4 regions of the Paraburkholderia nemoris genome follow, and region 3 is predicted to be linked to each of the others. Evidence: riboswitches for the same ligand, from Rfam matches in the RefSeq annotation. Region 3 holds a riboswitch; each other region holds the start of a gene.

Region 1 (5,439 bases), on a different contig from region 3:
CAGGACGTCCGGTGTAAAACGCGTTACTTCATCTGTACCGAGCCCGACACATTGACCGTGACAGTCGACGTGCCGCCTTCGATCGGCACCGGCGCGGATGCCTTCGCATCGGCACCCATTGCGCGTGCGCTCATCATCATCATGGGACGCGGCATGACACCGTTGTGCCCGACGTTGACCTCGCGAATCGAATAGCCGTTGTAGCCGAATGCCTGCGCCGACGAAGCGGCTTGCTCACGGAACGACTTGATGGCCTCACCGGTGAGCTTCTGCTCCGCGGCACGCTGCGCTTCCGGCGACAACGAGAACTGCACGTTGCCGACCTGCATGATCGATGCCATCTGGCCCGCGAGCTTCGACGCCGCGGCGAAGTCGTGCGACTCGAGCACAACTTCAGTACGGCCGCGCCATGCGGAAATACGGCCGTCACGATCGGTGGATGGGTAGATCGAGAAGGAGCCAGTGCGAGCCGTTACGCCGTTCACGCCCTTGGCTTTTTGCAGCGCCGCATCGGCGCGTTGATTCAGCGTGGAGGTGAGCACGGACGGATCACTCGCTTCCTGCTCATAGAACAGCGTGATATCGACGACGTCTTGCGGCACTTCCGAGCTTGCTTGCGCATTCAGCGACAGCACGCCCGCGGGCTGATATTGCGTCACGCCCTGCGCGCGGGTCATGGCCGGCGTCAACGCGAGCGCAGCAGGCGCGGCGCAAACGAGAGCGAGAGCGAGTGCACGTGCGGTGTTTTTCGTCATTCTTGGACTCCTTGCTTGAACAGGTTGTGCACGATTGGAGCGAACGCCATGCGCGTGGCACAACGTTTGCGAGTCCGTTAGGCGCTTGTAACCTGAGCTTGGTTCCCTAATTTGACGTTTGCTGAACGTTTGTGTTCATCGGCGCACAGACTTGCGCGTGACACAAGCGGCAACGGGCCGCATGTGAGTATGCAACGTTAAACAAGACGTTTAGTGATGAAGCGCCATTCAGCTTCGGTCACCGGTGTGATCGAAAGACGGTTGCCTTTGACGAGCACACGCATGTCCTTCAATTCCTCATGCTCGCGCAGCGCGGCAAGCGGAATCAACGGGATCTTCTTCTTGAACACCACATCGACGAGTAGCCAGCGCGGCGTTTCCTGCGACGACTTCGGGTCGTAGTAGGGGCTCTTCTTGTCGAATTGAGTGGGGTCTGGATACGCGGTGGACGATACCTCCGCGAGCCCTGCAATGCCCGGCTCCGGGCAACTCGAGTGATAGAAGAGCACACCGTCGCCGACCTGCATCATGTCGCGCATGAAGTTGCGCGCCTGATAGTTGCGCACGCCGGTCCACGGCAACGTATGGTGCGGCGCCTCTGCGAGATGGTCGATGCTTGCTTCGTCCGGTTCGGACTTCATTAGCCAGTAGCGCATGAATCGAGTTGAACGTTAAAGGTTTGATACAGCAAGAAAAATCGCGGCCCAAAGAAAAACGGCACCGAACCGAAGTCCGATGCCGTTTGAATAAGGTCCCCGCCTTAGCCGCTAGGCCGGCATCCTGAACCGGGAGTTCAGAATTGGTCGCAGTTAGCAGCACTTCGGGTACATCAGACAGAGTGACGCGCACACCCGTGCTACAAATTTCCACAACCGTGCACATGGCATTGGTTCAAGGAATATATGACCTTGGCGAACCAGGCAGGGAAGTCAAACCGATTGAATTCAAGACGTTTGCATGAATCTTTGCTCATGCACCTCGTTTGAATCCGCAGCCGATCTCAGGACCGGCTACAAGATACTTTACATGCTGTACTGCTGAATCACAGTACCCAGTTGCTCGTTCATTTGGTGCATTGTACGCCGGATTTCTTCAGCGGGAAATGCTTCTCCGTGCCGCACGCTGCTTTGCAGCTTAAGCAGTTCTGATGCCAGCGACAGCGCGGCCATGACGGCAATGCGATCCGTGCCGCGCACGTTGCTGCTATTGCGGATCTTCGACATCTCGGCGTCGACGCGAGCAACCGCTTCAAGCAACGCGCCTTCAGTTTCCGGCGAGCAGGCGAGACGATAGGGCACGCCGAGAATCGATACTTCGATCTGCTTGGTGGTCATGCATTTTCTCCATGGCGGGTGACGTCGCTCTCCGCTTCTTCCTCATGCGGCGCGGCCTCGAGCAGGTCGAGCTGATTATCAGGCTCGCTGTGCGCGCGGGCCCGCGGCAATTTTTCGAGGATCGCATTGAGGCGCACCTGTGCGTCGTCGATCTTTGCCGACAGCGCGTCGCGTTCCGCCTGCAGCGCATCGCGCTCCTCGCGCATCAGCGCGAGTTCCGTGCGCGTGGCCTCGGCTTCCGCACGCGTTTGGGCGAGCTGATCTTCGAGCGCGAGACGCGCTTCATTGTGGCGTTGGCTGATCGTGATCAGCTTGCCGATATTCTGTGAAAGTGTTTCGAGTTCGGTGAGCATCTGCTGCGTCCTCTAAAGACATCGCATTTTAGCGCGGAATGTCGCAGGTTCCGACAATTGTCTCGTTTCGAGACGTAACAACATCGCTTTGTGCCGGCTTTTATCGACCATATGATGAAAAACAACTCATGCATCGGACAATAACCTGCACTTAACAGAACAGTTTGCGCGCGGATTAACCATTCTTGACGGACCCGAGGGCCGCTCCTAAACTGGCCGCACTTTGGTGCCCGCGCGCGCTTTTCGACAGTGTGCGCAGTTAAACGGGAAGCAGGGCGCGCGCTTCGCCTGAACGCGCCAACCTGCGCTGCCCCCGCAACGGTAAGCGACCGCATTCGTCATGCAGGTCGATCCTGATCGCGTGTTTGAAGCTGAACACGCGAGTGTGCCACTGCGCGTCACGCGTGGGAAGGCGGGATCGATGTGTCGCCAGCCCGGATACCGGCCAGAGGGAGAGGCTCGTTCCCGCGCAAACGTAAAACAACGCGGGCGCCTCGTTACGCATCGGCCCGCGGGGAAGCGGGCCGCGCACGCTATCCACAGGAATGTCATCCCATGCTGTCCCCTATCGCTCGCGCGGCGTTGCTCGCCTTTGCGAGCCTGCCGCTCGTCGTGCATGCGCAAGCTGCCGCTTCTTCTGCGTCCTCGTCCTCCTCCTCTTCTTCATCTTCTTCTGCCGATGCGGGGGCGAGCGATTCGTCAGCCGCGGTGTTGTCGCCCGTTGTCGTGACCGCGGAGCGCGGGCCGCAACCGCTCGCCGATGCGATCCCGCAGACCACGCTGTTCGATCAGCAGGACATTGCCGATACGACCGCGACCGATTTGCCCGGCCTGCTGCAACTCGCGCCCGGTGCGCAAATCTCGCGCACCGGTGGCCCGGGTTCCACGACGAGCCTGTTTCTGCGCGGTGCGTCGTCGACGCAATCACTTCTGCTGATCGACGGCGTGCGGGTTGATTCCGTGAGCCTGGGTGCGCCGCAACTCGCACAGATTCCACTCGATCAGATCGATCACGTCGAAGTGGTGAATGGCAACGTGTCCGCGCTTTACGGCTCCGGCGCAATTGGCGGCGTGGTGCAAGTATTCACCAAAGACGGCGGCGACCATCCGCCGCGTTTCAATTTTTCGGTGGGCTATGGCAGCTATCACACGCAGACACAGCAAGCCGGCGTGAACGGCGCGCTCGATAAAGACGGCAACACCACCTTCAGCATTTCGCTCGCGCGTTCGAAAGACGACGGCTTCTCGTCGCTCAATCCGTCTCAGGCGCCCAACGCGAATCCGAACGCAAACGGCTATCTGAACGAAAGTATCTCGGCTTCGCTGCGTCACAAGTTCAGCGACAAGTGGGACGCGGGCGTCACCTATTTCCAGTCGAACGGCAATAACAGCTACGACAACGCGTACGGCGTGCCGATCGATCTGAACAACCTCTACAGCAAAGTGCGCCAGGTGTCGGTGTTCGCGAACGGCAAGCTGACCGACTGGTGGACCACGCACTTCATCGTTTCCGAAGGCGACGACCGCAGCGTGGCGAATACCAACGGCATCTACAACGGCCGCTTCGATACCGACAATCGCCAGTACACATGGCAGAACGATTTCGCGCTCGCCGCGCAGCAGAAACTGCAGGTCGGCTATGAGCATCTGGATCAGAGCCTCGATTCGGATACGTTCGCTGCGCCCGACCGGCATGTCGATTCGGGCTTTGTCGGCTACACAGGGCGCTTTGGGCGCAATCAGATTCAGGCCAACGTGCGGCGCGATCAGTATTCCGATTTCGGCGGGGCGAACAGTTACTATCTCGGCTACGGTTTCGACATCACCGAGCATTGGAAGGCGACTGCAAGCTATTCGGATTCGTTCCGCGCGCCGAGCTTCGACGATCTGTACTATCCGCTCAGCGGCAATCCGTCGATCCAGCCCGAGCGCAGCCATTCGATCGAAGCAGCGTTGCAGTACGCGTCGAACGCGCTTGGCGTGATGCGTCTGAGCGCGTTCCAGACGCGTTATTCGAATCTGATCGACTACGAGCAGGTTACGCCCGGCATCTTTTTGGCCGAGAACGTCGGCCGTGCGAAGGTGCAGGGGCTTGAGGGATCGTGGAGCGGCCATGTGGGCAAGACAGATGTGCGTGCGTCGGTGACGCTGCAAAATCCCGTCGACCTCGATAGCGATACCGATCTCGTGCGGCGTGCAAGGCGCTTCGCGTCGCTGGCGGTGAATCGCAGCATTGCCGGGTGGCGTGTTGGCGGCGAGTGGATCGTCAGCGGCGCCCGTGAAGATAGCAGCGGCACGCTGGGCGGCTACGGCGTGGTGAATCTGTCGGCGCGCTACAACATCACGAAGGCGTGGTACGTCGCCGCGCAGATCCAGAACCTGTTGAACAAGGACTATGAAACGGCCTACTCGTATAACTCGCCGCGGCGCGGTGCGTATGTCACTGTTGGTTGGCAGCAGCAGTGACGAACGTGCTTGCATGAGAACGCGCCGATGAACCGTAGCTCGAGCCCGATGCCCACGAGCACGTTGCGCGTGATGGGCGCAAAGCGCGCGGCCGCGATCTGGCTCGTGCTCGCGGCAATCGCGCTGGTTGTGCTGATGGCGTCGCTCGCGCTCGGCAGCGTGTCGCTCGCGCCGGCGCGCGTGTTGGCGGCGTTGCTGCCGTCGCACGCGGCGCATGTCGAGTCCGGCGATCTTGCCGGCGAGATCGTGCGCACGCTGCGTTTGCCGCGCGCGCTGGCCGGCTTCGCGTGCGGCGCCTTGCTTGCGCTGGCCGGTGCGCTGCTGCAAGTGCTGTTGCGCAACCCGTTGGCTGAACCCTACGTATTAGGTGTGTCGGGTGGCGCGGCAACGTTCGCGCTGGTCGCGATGATCGCCGGTTGTGCGTGGTGGATCGTCGACGCCAGTGCATTCGCCGGCGCCTTCGTGTCGATCCTGCTGGTGCTTGGCCTCGCACGCCGTGAGTTGTGGCGGGGCGAGCCGCAGGATACGTCG
Region 2 (5,439 bases), on a different contig from region 3:
AGGCCGCAAATCGCGCACGACCGGATCGTTGGTCACGCCTTCTGTCAGCTTCTTCAACAGCGCGTCGCCGTCGGCGGGCAGCTCGGCGACGCGATATCCCTCATCGCGCAACATGGCAAGCAGGCCGACCACCGAGGCCGGCGTATCGAGCCCCACGCCATTGCCGATACGCCCTTCGCTCATCGGATAGTTGGCGAGGATCAGCGCGAGTTTCTTGTCCGCGTTATCGAGCGTGCGCAGACGGCACCAGCGGCGGCTCAATTCGGCCAGAAAGCCGACGCGTTCGAGGTCCGGTTGGTAGCGGACCACATCGACTTCGGTATGCGGGCAACGATAGGCGAGCCCCTTGAAACTGATCGCCCGCGTGATGATGCGGCCGTCCACTTCCGGCAGCGCGATATGCATGGCGATATCGCGCGAATTGAGACCCTGATTGTCCTTAACCCAATCTTCACGATTACCGCCGCTCAGGATCGCCTGCAGCACCGGCGCGTCGCCGGCGAGCGCAAGCGGCTCGGGGTCGTCGATAGCAGACGCGGCGAATGCGGTTGTATTCAGCACCAGCGCGACATCATGTTGCGCGCACAACTGCTGTACGACGTCGCGGCTCATCGCATCTTTGAGCGAGGTAATCGCGATCGGCAACGGATTCAGGCCTTGTGCTTCGAGTGCATCGATCAGGGCGTCGAACACCGCTGTGTTGGCCGCCTGCAAATGCGCCTTGTAGAACAGAATCGCAGCGACCGGCGCGTCATCAAGCCAGCGCGCCTGCCAGTCGGCAATGGTCGGCGTGTCGCGTTCGGGATGGTAAAGCGTCGCGGCAGGCAACGCGCGCGGCAGCGCAGGCTCGCGCCCCCAGCCAAGCGAGCGGTACGCGATAAACCGCAGGAACGCCTCGGCATTCTGCGGTCCGCCTTCACGCAGATAGCGCCATAGCTGATGGCACAGATCGGCGTCAGCGGTGCTGCGCGCGAGCAGATTCGGGTCTTCCTGCAGATCGCCGGAGAACATCGCGAGCGTCTGCTGCTTGCGCTCGGCGAGGGCGACCACCTGTTCGATGCCGTACGGCCAGTATGCCTCGCCGCCGAGATGATCGACCACCACGACACGCGCATGCTGCAACACGTCTTCGACATAGAAATCGACCGAAGCCGGTTGCCGCAAATACGTGACGTTCGCAAGCCGCACGCTCGGAAAGCCCTCGCCCAAGCGAGGAAACACGCTCGCGAGCAACGATAGCGTGGTATCCGCGGAGCTGAGCACCACGATATCGGCGGGCTGCTGATCGATCCGGATCACGCCCTGGGTATCGTCGACAAAACCGCCCGGCGTGGTGCGCAGCAGATGCATGACCGGTTACGCCTGCTGCGGCTGGGCGCTCGCCACGGTGCCCAACGCGGCGTCGAATGCCTGTTGCAGCGCGGCCTGGTCGAGGTCTTCGCCGATCAGCACAAAGCGGCTTTGTTGATCTGCGCCGGTTTCACCCGCTTGCCAGCGCCGGTCGAAGTAACTATCGAAACGACGGCCCACGCCCTGGATAACCAGACGCATCGCCGCGCCCGGCAGCGCCGCGAAACCTTTGACGCGATAAATCGTGTTGGTTTCGACGAGCCCTTGCAACGCGGCGATCACGGCTTCGCGCGACAAAACATTCGCGTGCACGACAACCGAATCGAACTCGTCGTGGTGATGATCAGCGTCTTCGGCCGAACCGTGATGGTCGTGGCGTAGATGGATTGTTTCTTCCGAGGCCGCTTCGAGGCCCAGCAGCGTATGCAGATCAAGTTGACCCATCTGTGCGCGCACGATCTTCACTTGCGGCGGAATTTCTTCGCGGATAACGGTTTCGACAGCAGCTTGACGCGCTTCGTCGAGCAGATCCGTTTTGTTCAGAATTACCAGATCGGCCGCCGACAATTGATCTTCGAACAATTCGTGCAGCGGCGATTCGTGATCGAGATTCGGATCGGCCTTGCGTTGCGCATCCACGGCGACCGGGTTGTCGGCGAACTGACCGCTCGCCGCAGCCGGGCCGTCGACCACGGTGACAACCGCGTCGACGGTAAAGCTATTCTTGATCTGCGGCCAGTTGAACGCCTGCACGAGCGGCTTCGGCAAGGCGAGACCGGACGTCTCGATCAGCACGTGATCGATCTGCTCACGGCGCTCCACGAGCTTTTCCATCACCGGGAAAAACTCTTCCTGCACGGTGCAGCACAGGCAGCCGTTCGCGAGTTCATACAGTTGCCCTTCGGTCTCGACGCCGTTTTCATCGCAGCCGATGCCGCAACCCTTGAGGATTTCCCCGTCGATGCCGAGTTCGCCGAACTCGTTGACGATCACCGCGATGCGCTTGCCGCCCGCATGCTGAAGAATGTGCCGCAGCAGCGTGGTCTTGCCGCTGCCGAGAAAGCCCGTGACGATGGTGACGGGGATCTTGCGCATTTGAGTTTGCATCGTGAGGTCCATCCGTAGGAGTTGCTCGTGCACGCCGAGGCATCGTGTATAGGCCGGGCAAACGGGGCACATACCCCAAACCACGACATTAACAAAACACGGGGACGAACAACGGCGTTGCCGAGGCAACCGAAAACTGGAAACGAGAATGAGGTCATGAACGCGCCACCGCATCCCCGCGATGGTCGTTCTTCGTAGTCTGGCCGGTATCCGGGCTGGCGAAAGCGCCGCTTCCCCTTCCCGGACGAGTGGTTTCTCGCCCAGTGGTTATATGCCGACGCGGCCTTGCGCGTGGACATCGAAGCCGGCTCCGCGGCGCTCAGGAACGCACCGCTTTTCGCTTACCGTTGCGGGGGCAGCACAGGTTGACCCGGTCCATTGCAGGTGGGCACCCTGTTTCCCGTTTAACTGCATGCGCACGAGCGCGCACACGAGCACCAAAGTGCGTGCGAGTTTAGGCCGAGCGCCCCGTGCCGTCAAGGAAACGCGGGCTTCGGCAAGGCCTTTCCACAGTGCCGGCGCGGCCTGCCATGTGCTATCGTATGCGCGCGTTTGGTGCCCGCATATGCGTTCGCATGTGCAGTTAAACGGGAAACAGGCCGCGCTCGCTGCGCTCAACCTGTGCTGTCCCCGCAACGGTAAGCGACCTGCGGTGCTTTCGCATCGCGCATGCGTTTTTGATGCCACTGTCCGACGAATCCGGACGGGAAGGCAAAACGCATGAGGCCGCCAGCCCGGATACCGGCCAGACGCGGAGGCAGCGAACGTCACGCTGCCGGCCGCCGGAATCCGCGAGGGACGGATGTGAAGGCGCTGAAGCACGACGTGGCGCGGCCGTTGGCGTTTTCCTGTGGGAAGCGCGGCGAGCGGCGTTTCTCGTTGCGCGTAATCTGTAGCACCGCATGACCTCAATTTCTGCCGCCTCCGGCATCTTCGCGCCTCGTCCGCTCTCGTTTGTCACGACATGGCACGCGCCATGCACGCCGCGATGAGCCGCGCCTGGCTGATCGGCGCCGGCCCCGGCGACGTCGAACTGATGACGCTCAAGGCGACACGCGCGTTGGCACAGGCCGACGTGGTGCTGGTCGACGATCTGGTGAATCCTGAAGTACTGCAGTTCGCGCGCGCCGACGCGCTGGTCGTGTATGTCGGCAAACGTGGCGGGCATCCGTCGACGCCGCAGGCCGGCATCGTCGCGCAAATGCTCGAGCATCTGCAGGCGGGACGCAGCGTCGCCCGTTTGAAAGGCGGTGATCCGTTCGTGTTCGGTCGTGGCGGCGAAGAACAAGAGGCGCTGCATGCCGCGGGCATCAGCGTGGACGTGATCAATGGCATCACCGCCGGGATTGCGGCGCCCGCGGCAATCGGCATTCCTGTGACGCATCGCGATCACGCGCAAGGCGTGGTGTTCGTCACCGGACACGGCGCCGGCAGCGGCGAGCCGGACTGGGCCGCGCTCGTCGCTACGCGAATGACGCTGGTGATTTACATGGGCATGCGGCGACTGAACGAAATCGTCGACGCATTGCTCGCGGCCGGGATGAGCGCCGATACGCCGTGCGCAGCGATCGAATCGGCCACGCGCCCCGAGCAACGGCATGCGCTCTCGCGGCTCGGGGAGTTCGCGGATACAGTCTCGCGCGCTGGACTCGGCTCGCCGGCGATCGTGGTGATCGGTGGCGTGGCGTCGCTGGCTTTGGCGCGGGATGCGGTGAATGTCGGCAGCGAACCTTACGGACGCGCAATGAAAACGCTAACCGTCGGCATCGGTTGTCGTTTGCACAGCTCCGCCGAGGAAATCGAAACGGCTGTCCGTGCCACGCTCGGCTCGCATTCATTCGACGAAATCAGCATGATCGCCTCGGTTGACGTCAAAGCCCACGAAACCGGTCTGCTCGAATTTTGCGCAAGTCATGCGCTGCCGCTGAAACTGTTCAGCCGCGAGCAGATTGCGGCGATCTCCGTGGAGGATCCGTCGGCGGCCACGCGTGAGCATCTCGGCGTAGATGGCGTCTGCGAGCCGTGTGCGTTGCTCGCTGCGGCAGCCGAATCTGATGCGGCCCGCGCGCCTGACGCAGCCCATGCGCCAATTGGCTCAATGACCCCAGTTGCCTCGTTTGCAGCCGATACCGCCAACGCACGGCTACTCGTGCGCAAAACCGTACACGCCGGCGTCACGGTCGCAATCGCATCGACCACCGCTCGCCCCGCCCGCGACCACACAAACACCGACACTCAAGAACAGGACCGTCCATGAAAACCGATCCCGAATCGCATCAACGCATGACCGAACGCCGGCGCGAGGGCCACGAGAAAAAGCAGGCCAGCGCCACCGTCGAAAAAGGTCTGCTGATCGTCAATACCGGCACCGGCAAAGGCAAAACCACCGCCGCCTTCGGCATGGCCGTGCGCGTGCTCGGGCACGGCATGCGCCTTGGCGTCGTGCAATTCATTAAGGGCGCGCTGCATACGTCGGAACGCGACTTCCTCGGCGCGATCGCCAATTGCGACTTCGTCACGATGGGCGACGGCTACACCTGGAACACGCAGAATCGCGACGCCGACATCGCCACTGCGCGCAAAGGGTGGAACGAAGCACGCCGCATGATCGAAAGCGGCGACTATCAGATGGTGATCCTCGACGAACTGAACACCGTGCTGAAGTACGAATACCTGCCGCTCGACGAAGTATTGTCGGTGCTGAACGCGCGCGCGGAAATGCTGCACGTGGTGGTGACCGGCCGTCACGCGCCGGACGCGCTGATCGAAGCCGCCGACCTCGTCACCGAAATGCGCATCGTCAAGCATCCGTATCGCGAGCAAGGCGTGAAAGCTCAGCGCGGCGTGGAGTTCTGAGCGATGTCCGCGTGTCCCGCCCTGTTCATTAGCGCGCCCGCGTCGGGCCAAGGCAAGACCACGATTACCGCGGGTCTGGCGCGCTACCATCGGCGGCTGGGGCGACGCGTGCGCGTATTCAAAACG
Region 3 (5,439 bases):
GGACGCACACGCCCACCCGCCTGCGGACCGTCATATAGCAGACCTCGCCCATGCGCGGCATCGATCACAGCACCCACGCTCGACGGCAACAGCGCGTAATCAACAAATCCATCACCGTGACGCTGCCCCACATCCCACCAACGACGCTGCGGCGCCGCTTGCAAGAAAGCGATCAGCTCGATGTAACTGCCATCGGCGAAACCAATCAGCGCGTTATGCGTCACGCCATCTGCGTGTGTACCGCCTTGCTGCACGGTGAAACCCAGCGCAGTGAAGTTTTCAATGGTCTGCGTCAGGTCGTGGACGCGAATCACAATGTGGTCGAGTAAAAGGCTCATGGCGAAAAAGTCGTGAATGTTATGAATGTTCGGAGACCAAGGCGGCCAGCGGGACGCCTACTTCTGCGCAACCGTCGCCTTACTATCAAGCAACGTCCACTTGTCGTTCTTCACCACCACGTTGATGTTTTTCACACCAATCACACGACGCGTCGCCGGATCAAAATTGGCCTTGCCGAACACGACGCTCGGAATGTCATGCAGCTTCGGCAGCGCATCACGCACGGCCTTGCGGTCGGGGCCGCCGGCGCGCAGCGCATAGGCGGCGATGATGACGGCGTCATACGCATACGCGTTGAACGCGTCCGGCTCACGGTGGTATTTCGCCTCGAAGCGTTTAACGAAGCTTTGCACTTCAGGCCCGGATTCACCGGGGAAGAAGCTGGTATTCGTCGCCACGCCGTTGACGGCCTCACCGCCGAGCTCGAGGAATTTCGGCGAATACACGGAACTGGCTGCGGCAATCGGCAGGTTGATGCCGCTCGTTCTCGCCTGGCGGGCGATCTGCGCGCCGTCGGAGTAGTACGAGATCAGCACGATGCCATCCGGGTTCGCGGCGCCTACGCGCACCAGCGTCGCGCGAAAATCTTTCTCGGCCGACTGATAGCCTTCGGCCGCAACGACTTGCGCGCCACGTTCATTGGCGGCTTTGACGAAGACGTCCTTGCTGGTGCGTCCCCAGTCGGTGTTCAGATAGAGCACGGCGATGCGCTTGAGGCCGAGCGTTTTCACGGCGAGGTCGGCAAGCAGCGGCTGCGCGTCGGCCTGGCTGACCGATGGGCTCCAGATGTAGTCGCCGCCTTTGGTGAAGTCAGGATGCGAGTTGGTGAAGCCGAGTTGCACGAGGCCGGCATGCTGATAAATCGGCGACGCCGCCATCGAAGCCGGACTCGAGAAGTCGCCGAGTTCGATCAGGATGCGCGGGTCGTTGACGAATTTCTGCGCGATCGTGATGGACTGGCGTGGGTCGCTCTGGCTGTCCTCGAAGACGTAGTTCAGCGGACGGCCGTTGATGCCGTTGTGGCTGTTGATCTCATCCAATGCAAGATCGAAACCGGCTTTCCATTGCGCGCCGTACTGAGCGTTCTGGCCGGTCAGCGGGCCGCTGACGCCTATCAGGATCGGATCGCCCGAAGGTGGCGCGGCGATGGCCGTTGTCGTCGTTAGTGCCGATGCGGCCAGCAGCAGAAGTGCCGCGAAGTGAGTGGCCCATGATGGGCGCAAGCTTGATGTGTTCGACATGGCTCCAGGCTCGGTTTGCTTGAGATTGGAGTGAGTGTCGGATTTGCCCCGGCTTCGGGCAACCAAGCGATTCGCATAACGTTATGCGGCTATGGAACTTGTCCACAGAAAATGTTCATAGGGTTGTTGATAACAGCGGGGCATCGTACCTAAGTGCTTGACGCAGATCGGTTTGTTGCTTGCGGCGCGGGGGGACGCAGCGATGATCGCCTACACGGTTGGCGCGGAGCCGCGCATTGCAGAGGGGTGGCTTATCCACAGAAAACGTTCACAAGCCTGTGGATAACATTCCGGCAAACGCGCCAAGTACTTGATGTATTTGGCTTCTCTCGCGCTGCACGTCGGCGTGACCGCGGCTCGCGCGGTCACGCCGTTCACATCAAAGGTAAGCGGACTTCGCGGCGCTGCGGCTCGCGGGCGCCAGCAATTTGCTTCGCTCAACGAGGGCGCCGAACAGCAGCCCAGCGGTCGTCCACATAATCACCTGCATGCCGATGGCCGCGACGCGGAATTTCCACAACAGCACTGCCGGGAAAGCCGCCGGCACTTCGTTGATCGTCGGCATCGACAGTTGCACGGCAGCAATGATCGCAACGAACACCACGCCCGCCACGATCGAGCCATTCCACGCGCCCAGCTTCAGCGCCGCGCGGCGTCGAACCTTCAGCGAAAACACCATTGCCGCCAACGAGATCGCAATCATCAGGAAGAACAAGCCGGTCCGCATCCCGATCGTCTCGGGGTCGCCCACCGAGGGTGGATTCGCCGGGTACTTGATGTTCGGGACAATCACCAGCGTGATAAACGCGCCAAGTGCGAGCCATGCGGACAACGCGCGCGCACTCAGCGTGCCGACGCGGCCATATGCATACGCGAACACCAGCGAGAACAGCCCGCCGAACGCGGCGCCGTACGTCACCACGCCCGTCAACAGTCCGAGGCCGGCCTGGGTGCCGCGGCTCACCAGTTCGGGTTCGGGCGCTTCGCCTTTGGCGGCGTCGGCCTTTTCCTCGAAGGAAATCGCCTGATCGACCTGCGGCTCGCCCACTAATCTCGCGAAGCCGAACGTGAGCAATCCCGCGGCGATGCCTGCAAGCATCCCGCGTACCAACAATTTACCGACCATGTTCGACTCCGTTAGTGGCAGGGAAAGCCGAGCAGATGGCGGCCGTCGTGCACGAATTCGTGCACATACATGCCGGGCACCAGCGACGTGGCGCCCTGTTCCGCACCAACGAAATACAGCGCGAGCAACAGCAGCAAGCCGCCGAACACGACCCAAGGCAGCAGTTCACGCAGCGGAATCGGCGTAGGTTGGGCGACAGGCTGTGTCGTGGAATCGAAAACAGCGTTGGACATAATGGACATCTCCTGGGGGTAACGCGCCCCGATAGTCGATTGAAGAGGGATGGTGCGAAGCTCAGGTCTGGCTTTCGGCTCATGAATGCCGATTACAGTGGCGCGACCGCGCCGGGCTCTCACCGGCTTCCGTGCTTCGCAGTGACGCTATTCTACGCGCTAAACTTTGCCTCCCGGCAATGCAAAGCATGCACGCGGCGTCCCGCTTTAGGCCGGTCTTTATGGAAATCAACTGAATGGACATACGGCTGTTACTGATCAGCCACGCATCGACCGCAGCGATGCGCGCGGGCCGCTTCCCCGCCGACGACCCACTCGACGCACGCGGCCTCGCCGAAGCAGCCGCCGCACGAACGCGTCTGTCGATTCCGGATGACGCGGCGGTTTTCGTCAGCCCTGCCGTTTGTGCGCGCGAGACGGCGTCGGCCTTGGGGCTCGGTGCCGCGGCATCGGCCCCGGGCGCATCAGCCGACGAGGGGCTGGCAGATATGGACTACGGCCTGTGGCATGGCCGTCGCCTTGCCGATCTCGCGGTCGAAGCACCGGACGACCTCGCCGCGTGGACACATGATCCTGACGCAGCCGCACACGGCGGCGAGTCGTTCAGTCAACTCGTGAAGCGGGTGGGACAGTGGCTCGACACGCTAAACGGTGCGTTGAGCGAGGGCGTCATACCGGGCAACACGCAAAACGTGGTCGCCGTCACGCACGCTTCCGTGATCCGGGCCGCGATCGTTCATGCGCTCGGCGCGTCACCGGCCGTGTTTCCGCGCATCGAAATCGCGCCGCTCTCGATGGTCGAGTTGCGACGCTCGCGACGCGGCTGGACATGGTGGCCGGCGTCGCGATAACGGCCGCACGCGGACAGCCCGAAACGCATGTGCCCACTCACTTGCCCGATACAACCAGCCGCAACTTGCTCGAATCAGCCCGCGTCAACGTGATATCAGTCCGTTTGGCACGCGTGCCTAGATAAAAATGCTGACGACCCGGTGAATTCTGATCATGCGTCGCGTCGGGCAGGCACGATGCGATGTCCGCCGCGACACCCTGCAGTGCATCCGTGCTCGAACCGGCATCGTGATGCGGCGTCCACGTGCATTGATAACTCCCACGGCTCGCCGAACATTGGGCGTCATCGCCGTAGGGTTGCGCAACGCCCTTGCCGTCTTCCGGTGTGAGCGAAGCCAGACCGTCCGGCGCCGCTGCGACGATCCGTTTGAGCGACGCACATGGGCTAGGCGCATCGTCGGCATTGGCGCTGCACGGCAGCAAGGCGCCAAGCGATACAGCGGCGATCGCGGCCGCGAGGATTCGGGTCTTGTTCATGTCGGCACAGTCCTTTGAAAGCTGGCCTTATCGCAGTAGCACGGTTCATGCCTTGCCGAACAAGGCCGCCAGCCCCTGCGCCGATGCAAAAATCCCGTTCGCGTCGTGCCCGACGCCGTCGATCACAAACGTACGATGCTTCGCCGCCGCTTCCGGACACCTCAACGCCATATAGCGCGAGTAAGCCAGTCCGCGTCCCAGCCGATGCTCGCCTTGCGTCTGCGCCGCGCATGAACGGTCGAGTGCCGGATGCTGCGGATCGCAATCCGCACCGCCGAGCAGCACGGTGACGTCACGACGCGCATAGCGCGATTCGAGCGCATCAGCCGAGCCAGCCTCCCCGCCACTCGAAGCATAGGCCGGCAAATCTTCGAGCCCATACTTCCAGCGATTGAACGACGGACATGCCGTCGCATCGAACGCCACGAATTCACCTGATGCTGTCGGCCGCATCGCATCGAAGTACACATACGACGATGGATTCGCGACCACATAGCGCACTGCAATTCCGCGCGCGACGAGCGGCGCCTCACCCCGCGTCACCACGGCGTAGCGCTGCACCACCTGGCCACCGCCCGAATGCCCGGCGATCACCACCTCGGTCAGCGACGCAAACTGCTCGCGCGACGCCAGCGTCTGCAGAATGGCGTCGAGCACATCGAACGAACTGAGCGGCGCCGGACCTTTGGCGTTGTCGCCGCCCATCCAGCCAGTCCATTCCCAATGCAACGTGGATGGCGGTAACGCATGCGCGCCAACGTCAGCACTCGCGAGGAACTGCGGCACGATCAGCAGCGTATCGGCTGCATCGCCACCAGCCAGTGCGCAGGCACGCTCCGCAAGATTGAAGTACGTATCCGCATTGCGCAGGCGTCCGTGAATCAGAATCACGGCACGCTTGACGTCATGCGTCGGCGCAAGCCAGTCGCCGTTCGCGAACACCGGCACCGTGCCGCTGCCCGCAGGCGTCGCGACACTCAGATGCCGGCTGGCGACGACGGCAACCGGACGTTCATTCGGCGCGCGTTCGTCATCTGTAATCAAAGGCTGGGTCATGCAATAAGCTCGTGGGTCATCTAATCAGTCTGGCTAGGGGCGCTGGCTAGTGGCGGTTAACGCGTGACGAACTTCGCCGTTGCACCGCCCGGCTCACGTCCCGAGCGCGTGAAAT
Region 4 (5,439 bases), on a different contig from region 3:
TGCCCTTCGATCGCGATCGCGCGGCAGGTCGGGTGCGCGCGCATCCATTCGATGCCGATCGAGCCGCTGCCCGCGCCCACATCCCATAGCAATTCGCCTGGAGTCGGCGCGAGGCGCGCCAGTGTGATTGCGCGGACGTCGCGTTTGGTCAACTGACCGTCGTGGCGAAAGGCGTCGTCAGGCAAGCCGACGGTCAGCGGCAAACGCGGAGCGCCCTCCGTTGCACGGCATTCAAGCGCGATCAGGTTCAGCGCCGCCACTTCCCCTGCGGGCCACTGGTCCGCGCGGCCATCGATACACCGCTCCAGATCGCCGCCCAAATGTTCCAGCACAGTCATCCGGGTCGCGCCGAAACCGCGCGCATTCAGCAGTTCGGCCAGTGCAGCGGGCGTGCGCCCGTCGGCACTCAGCACGAAGACGCGCGCGCCGTCGTGCAGATGAGCATTCAGCGTCGGCAACGGCCGTCCCACCAGCGAAACCGTGGCGACATCCTGCAACGGCCAGCCAAGCCGCGCGGCCGCCAGCGACAACGACGAGGGCGCGGGCAGCACCCGCAACTCACCTGCCGGCAACTGCCGCGCGAGCGTCGCGCCGACGCCGAACAGCATCGGGTCGCCACTCGCCAGCACACACACGGGCCCTGTACGCTCCGCCAGCAAAGGCGCGAGATCGAACGGCTTCGGCCATGCCGCGCGGCGCGCAGCGAGGCGCGCGGGCAGCATCGCCAGATGACGTTCACCGCCATAAACCACCGACGCTTCCAGCAAAGCACGCCGCGCGGGCTTCCCCAAGCCGGCGAAGCCGTCATCGCCTATGCCCACCACGGTCAGCCACGCCGGCATGCATCCATCCTCTTTCTGTATCTTCAAATATTGCGCTGTGCCACGCCGATCAGAGCGTCCAGCCTCGTTGTGCTGTTCGAAAAAAGGCATAATACAGCCGCCGGTGCCCTTCGGGGCCGAAGAGGGAACACAGTGTCGCTGTGGCTGCCCCCGCAACTGTATGCAGCGAGTCCGCCTGCGCTCCGCGCCACTGGTTCGACCGGGAAGGCCGCGGCGGACCATGACCTGCCAGCCAGGAGACCTGCCGGCCAGACTGTTCGTGCCAGCCTACATCGGGCGGGGTGTACCGATGCCGTAGCAATGGCCGCTTTGCGGCTTGCTCGGGCCGTCGCGCGACGCTCAACCCGGTGTCCGTCTTGAATCAAGCTTCGCCCTCCACTGCTTTGCCCGACGCGGCTCTCGTGCTGCGGTCTTCGGCGTGTCCGGGGCTGCTGCGCATCGTTGCCGCGCGCGATGGGGGGATTTGCCGGATCAAATTGCCCGGTGGCGAGTTGAGCGCGTTGCAGGCTGCGGTGATTGCCGAGGTCAGTGAACTGCATGCGGCTGGTGTGGTCGAGCTGACCAATCGCGCGAATCTGCAGGTGCGTGGCGTGCGAAGCGGGCATGAAACGGCGTTGATCGCGATGCTGGTCGATGCGGGGCTTGGGCCGATTCCAGAGGCTGGCGCGGTGGATGCTTCCGGCGTGCTGCTCGCGACCTCCGCGGATATTTCTGACACATCTCGGTTCGACGCAGCGGATGCTTCAAATACGCGATCGACGACCGCACAACAAGCGCCTGGCTCAATTTCGGCATCCGCTGCGGATGATGTGCGCAATGTGATGGTGAGCCCGACTGCCGGGCGCGATCCATTTGCGCTGTTCGATACGAGGCTGCTTTGCGTCGAACTGCTCGCCTTGCTGCAATCCGAGGCGCGGTTCGCGGCGCTGTCGCCGAAATTCGCGCTTCTGCTCGATGGTGGTGAGCGTCTTGCCAGGCTGGATCATCCGCACGACGTATGGCTGGCGGCGACGCAGGCGGAAGACGGTGTGCGATTTGTGTTTGGGTTGGCGGGTTGTCCGCCGGCTAAGGCGAACGCGAATGCCGATGCCGATGCCGATGCCGGCGCTCTCGCCGCAGTGCTGCCTTCGCAAGTCATAGACCTCGTCCGCGCGCTGCTGCACACGTTCCTCGATCTGGCCGCCCCAGATGCCACGCGCATGCGCCACCTGCTCGCCACGCATCCCCTCGACGCGCTATTGCAGCACGCTCAAACGTACGTCGATTTCCCGCTGTCACGCGACACATCGCTTGCAAACTGGCAACGCCCCACGCCTGCCGATGCCGCGCTCCGACTCGGCGCGCACGCACAGCGAGTCGTCGGAACGCTGCACGTAGGCGGCCAACCGCCGCTCGGACGCCTCGACGCCGCGACCTTGCGCAGCCTCGCCACGCTCGCGCAACAGCACGGCAACGGCACACTGCGCATGACGCCCTGGCAAAGCGTATTGCTGCCCGATATCGCTGCCGATGCCGCGCCCGCCGTGCTCGCTGAAATGAACGCGTTGGGACTCGCCTGCGATCCCGCACAACCCATTACGCACTTAATCGCCTGCGCCGGTTCCACAGGCTGCGCAAAAAGCCTCGCTGACACCAAAGCCGACGCGCTGCTTCTAGCGGATCGCCTGCCCGACGGCGTCGACGTCCATCTGAGCGGCTGTCCGCGCTCATGCGCCGCCGCACATTGCGCGCCGTACACACTGCTGGCCGCGGCACCCGGCATCTACGACCTTTATCGCCGCGACAGCCAGCCGGGTTTCGGCTCGTGCGTCGCGCACCAACTCACGATCGAACAGGCCGCCGACATGCTCGACCCATTGGCACACCCGGCCCGGAGCCCCTCAGATGCTTGATTACATTCGCGACGGTCAGGAGATCTATCGCCAATCCTTCGCGACGATACGTGCGGAGGCCGACTTATCGCGTATCCCTGCCGACCTCGAGAAACTCGCGGTGCGCGTGATCCACGCCTGCGGCATGGTCGACGTCGTTGAAGATCTTCAGTTTTCCGAAGGCGCAGGCACGGCGGGCCGTACGGCACTGGCACAAGGCGCGCCGATTCTGTGCGACGCCGGCATGGTGGCGCAAGGCATCACGCGCGCACGACTGCCTGCCAACAACGAGGTGATCTGCACGCTGACGCATCAGGACGTGCCTGCGCTTGCGCGCGAACTCGGTAATACGCGCTCGGCGGCCGCGCTCGAATTGTGGCGGCCGCAGTTGGCAGGAAGCGTCGTCGTGATCGGCAATGCGCCGACCGCCCTCTTTCATCTGCTCGACATGCTCGATGCCGGCGCACCGAAGCCCGCGCTGATCCTCGGCTTTCCGGTTGGTTTTGTCGGCGCGGCCGAATCGAAAGCGATGCTTGCCGAAGACAGTCGCGGCGTGCCCTTCGTCGTGGTTCATGGACGACGCGGCGGCAGCGCGATGGCCGCCGCTGCCGTGAACGCACTGGCGACGGAGGTCGAGTAAATGACCGTGCAAGGACGTTTATTCGGACTGGGCGTCGGCCCCGGCGACCCGGAACTCATCACGCTGAAAGCGCTGCGTTTGCTGAAAGCGGCACCCGTGGTCGCGTATTTCGTCGCGAAGGGTAAAAAAGGCAACGCCTTCAGCATCATCGAGGCGCATCTGCATGACGCTCAACAACATCTGCCGCTCGTTTATCCCGTCACGACCGAAGCGCTCGAACCGCCGCTTTCGTATGAGGCGATCATCGCCGATTTCTACGACACCGCTGCGGAGATCGTCGCCGGCCATCTCGACGCGGGCCGCGACGTCGCGGTGATTTGCGAAGGCGATCCGTTCTTCTACGGCTCGTATATGTATTTGCACGACCGCCTCGCGGCGCGTTTTGAAGCCGAAGTCGTGCCCGGTGTGTGCTCGATGCTCGGCGGCGCAGCGGTACTCGGCTCGCCGCTGGTGTATCGCAATCAGAGTCTGTCGGTGCTCTCCGGTGTGTTGCCCGAAGACGAATTGCGCCGGCGTCTCGCCGATGCGGACGCTGCGGTCATCATGAAACTCGGCCGCAACTTCGATAAGGTGCGGCGTGTGCTTGGTGAACTCGGGCTCGCGCATCGTGCGCTTTACGTGGAACGCGCGACGATGGGCAATCAGCGCATCGTGCCGCTCGACGAGGTCGACCCGATGGCCTCGCCGTATTTTTCGCTGCTCGTGGTGCCGGGGGAAAAATGGCAAGGTTGACGCCCCCCGTGATCGTGATTCTCGGTGCGGGCGCGTTGGAGACCGCACGGCGTATCCAGATGCTGTATGCAGGCTGCCAGGTTCATGCCTTGCAGGGGCGAGTCGAAGCTGACGTCTCGTACACGGAACTCCGCGCGCATCTGTGTGATCTGTATGCGCGCGGCACGCCGATCATCGCATTGTGCGCTGCCGGGATCGTGATTCGTTGCGTCGCGCCATTGTTGTCGAACAAGGGTGTCGAGCCGCCGGTGCTGGCCATTGCAGAAGACGGCAGCGCGGTCGTGCCCTTGCTCGGCGGCCTTGCAGGCGTCAACGTAATGGCTCGCGAGATTGCGGCTGCGTTGAACGTGTCGCCAGCGATTACGACGAGTGGCGAATTGCGCTTCGGCACGTGTGTGCTCAATCCGCCTGAGGGATATGCGCTGGCCGATATAGCGCAAGGTAAGCGTTTCGTATCCGATCTGCTGGCGGGTGAAAGCACGCGCATCGAGGGTGAAGCGCCGTGGCTCGATGACGCGCAATTGCCTCGCTCGGAATCGGCACGTCTCGCGATTCGCGTGACGCCGCGCGCGTGGGATGGGCGAGATGATGAGTTGGTGATTCATCCGCGGAGCGTGGTGGCGGCGGTGACCGTGCCGAGCGCGGATACGAATACGGGTGCGAGCGCGGATGCGGGCACTAGCGCGCAGCCCGCTGTGAACGTGAGCGTCGGTGCAAATGCCAGTCCAGATGCGCTGACGGCTTCCGGCGCGCGAATCGCCGCGCTTGTACATGAGGCATTGGACGCGCACGGTCTTGCACCGCTCTCGCTCGCGACATTGCTGGCTCCTGCCGAACAGATGGCGAACCCGGCGCTCGCCGATGCCGCGGCGAGCCTGAACGTGCCGCTGCGTTTTGCCCACACACGCCCAGAGGACGGCGAGCCGCCGAGCAATTTGCTGCATGCCGCGCTACGCGTCCCTTATCAAACCTTGCATGACGACGCAGACGCAGGGGTTGCGCTCGCACTAGCCGCGTTAGCAATCGACCCGGACACGATTGGCCATGCACGCGGCCGCTTGACCGTGATCGGCCTCGGCCCCGGCAGCGCGGACCTGATGGTGCCCGCCGCTCGAACAGCACTGAACGAAGCCACCGATATTCTCGGCTACGAAACCTACGTGAAAATGGCCGGCCCCTTGCGTACCGACCAACGCGTGCACGGCACGGACAATCGCGAAGAGATGCAGCGGGCGCGCCATGCGTTCGAACTCGCGAGCACTGGGCGATCAGTGGTAATGGTGTCGTCGGGCGACCCCGGCGTGTTTGCGATGGCGGCCGCGGTGCTTGAGGCGCTGGAAGAAGGCGCTTCGAC

The links. Region 3 has a riboswitch for cobalamin ahead of KHO33_RS04540 (CbtB domain-containing protein). Riboswitches for the same ligand answer to the same signal wherever they lie in the genome.
Region 1: linked by a shared signal. The riboswitch ahead of KHO33_RS07310 (TonB-dependent receptor domain-containing protein) and the one ahead of KHO33_RS04540 (CbtB domain-containing protein) in region 3 are both predicted to bind cobalamin.
Region 2: linked by a shared signal. The riboswitch ahead of cobW (cobalamin biosynthesis protein CobW) and the one ahead of KHO33_RS04540 (CbtB domain-containing protein) in region 3 are both predicted to bind cobalamin.
Region 4: linked by a shared signal. The riboswitch ahead of cobG (precorrin-3B synthase) and the one ahead of KHO33_RS04540 (CbtB domain-containing protein) in region 3 are both predicted to bind cobalamin.

Annotation. Positions count from the first base shown of each region.
Region 1 covers NZ_CAJNBO010000004.1:81,280-86,718, forward strand. The annotation lists gene KHO33_RS07285 (SIMPL domain-containing protein) at 24-755, opposite strand; gene KHO33_RS07290 (EVE domain-containing protein) at 953-1,411, opposite strand; RNA gene ssrS (6S RNA) at 1,504-1,685, opposite strand; gene KHO33_RS07300 (cell division protein ZapA) at 1,778-2,089, opposite strand; gene KHO33_RS07305 (hypothetical protein) at 2,086-2,442, opposite strand; cobalamin riboswitch at 2,650-2,906, shown strand; gene KHO33_RS07310 (TonB-dependent receptor domain-containing protein) at 2,998-4,908, shown strand; gene KHO33_RS07315 (FecCD family ABC transporter permease) at 4,936-5,439, shown strand, end outside.
Region 2 covers NZ_CAJNBO010000013.1:5,811-11,249, forward strand. The annotation lists gene cobN (cobaltochelatase subunit CobN) at 1-1,350, opposite strand, end outside; gene cobW (cobalamin biosynthesis protein CobW) at 1,357-2,457, opposite strand; cobalamin riboswitch at 2,642-2,914, opposite strand; cobalamin riboswitch at 2,994-3,221, shown strand; partial or broken gene cobA (uroporphyrinogen-III C-methyltransferase) at 3,446-4,168, shown strand; gene KHO33_RS42810 (cobalamin biosynthesis protein) at 4,202-4,714, shown strand; gene cobO (cob(I)yrinic acid a,c-diamide adenosyltransferase) at 4,711-5,313, shown strand; gene KHO33_RS20730 (cobyrinate a,c-diamide synthase) at 5,317-5,439, shown strand, end outside.
Region 3 covers NZ_CAJNBO010000002.1:424,817-430,255, reverse strand. The annotation lists gene KHO33_RS04555 (VOC family protein) at 1-338, opposite strand, end outside; gene KHO33_RS04550 (ABC transporter substrate-binding protein) at 396-1,580, opposite strand; gene KHO33_RS04545 (CbtA family protein) at 1,960-2,706, opposite strand; gene KHO33_RS04540 (CbtB domain-containing protein) at 2,718-2,939, opposite strand; adenosylcobalamin (AdoCbl) riboswitch at 2,993-3,080, opposite strand; gene KHO33_RS04535 (histidine phosphatase family protein) at 3,176-3,790, shown strand; gene KHO33_RS04530 (hypothetical protein) at 3,828-4,268, opposite strand; gene KHO33_RS04525 (alpha/beta hydrolase) at 4,314-5,324, opposite strand; gene KHO33_RS04520 (MFS transporter) at 5,381-5,439, opposite strand, start outside.
Region 4 covers NZ_CAJNBO010000001.1:524,285-529,723, reverse strand. The annotation lists gene cbiE (precorrin-6y C5,15-methyltransferase (decarboxylating) subunit CbiE) at 1-842, opposite strand, end outside; cobalamin riboswitch at 927-1,105, shown strand; gene cobG (precorrin-3B synthase) at 1,190-2,734, shown strand; gene KHO33_RS02310 (precorrin-8X methylmutase) at 2,727-3,353, shown strand; gene KHO33_RS02305 (precorrin-2 C(20)-methyltransferase) at 3,354-4,085, shown strand; gene cobJ (precorrin-3B C(17)-methyltransferase) at 4,073-5,439, shown strand, end outside.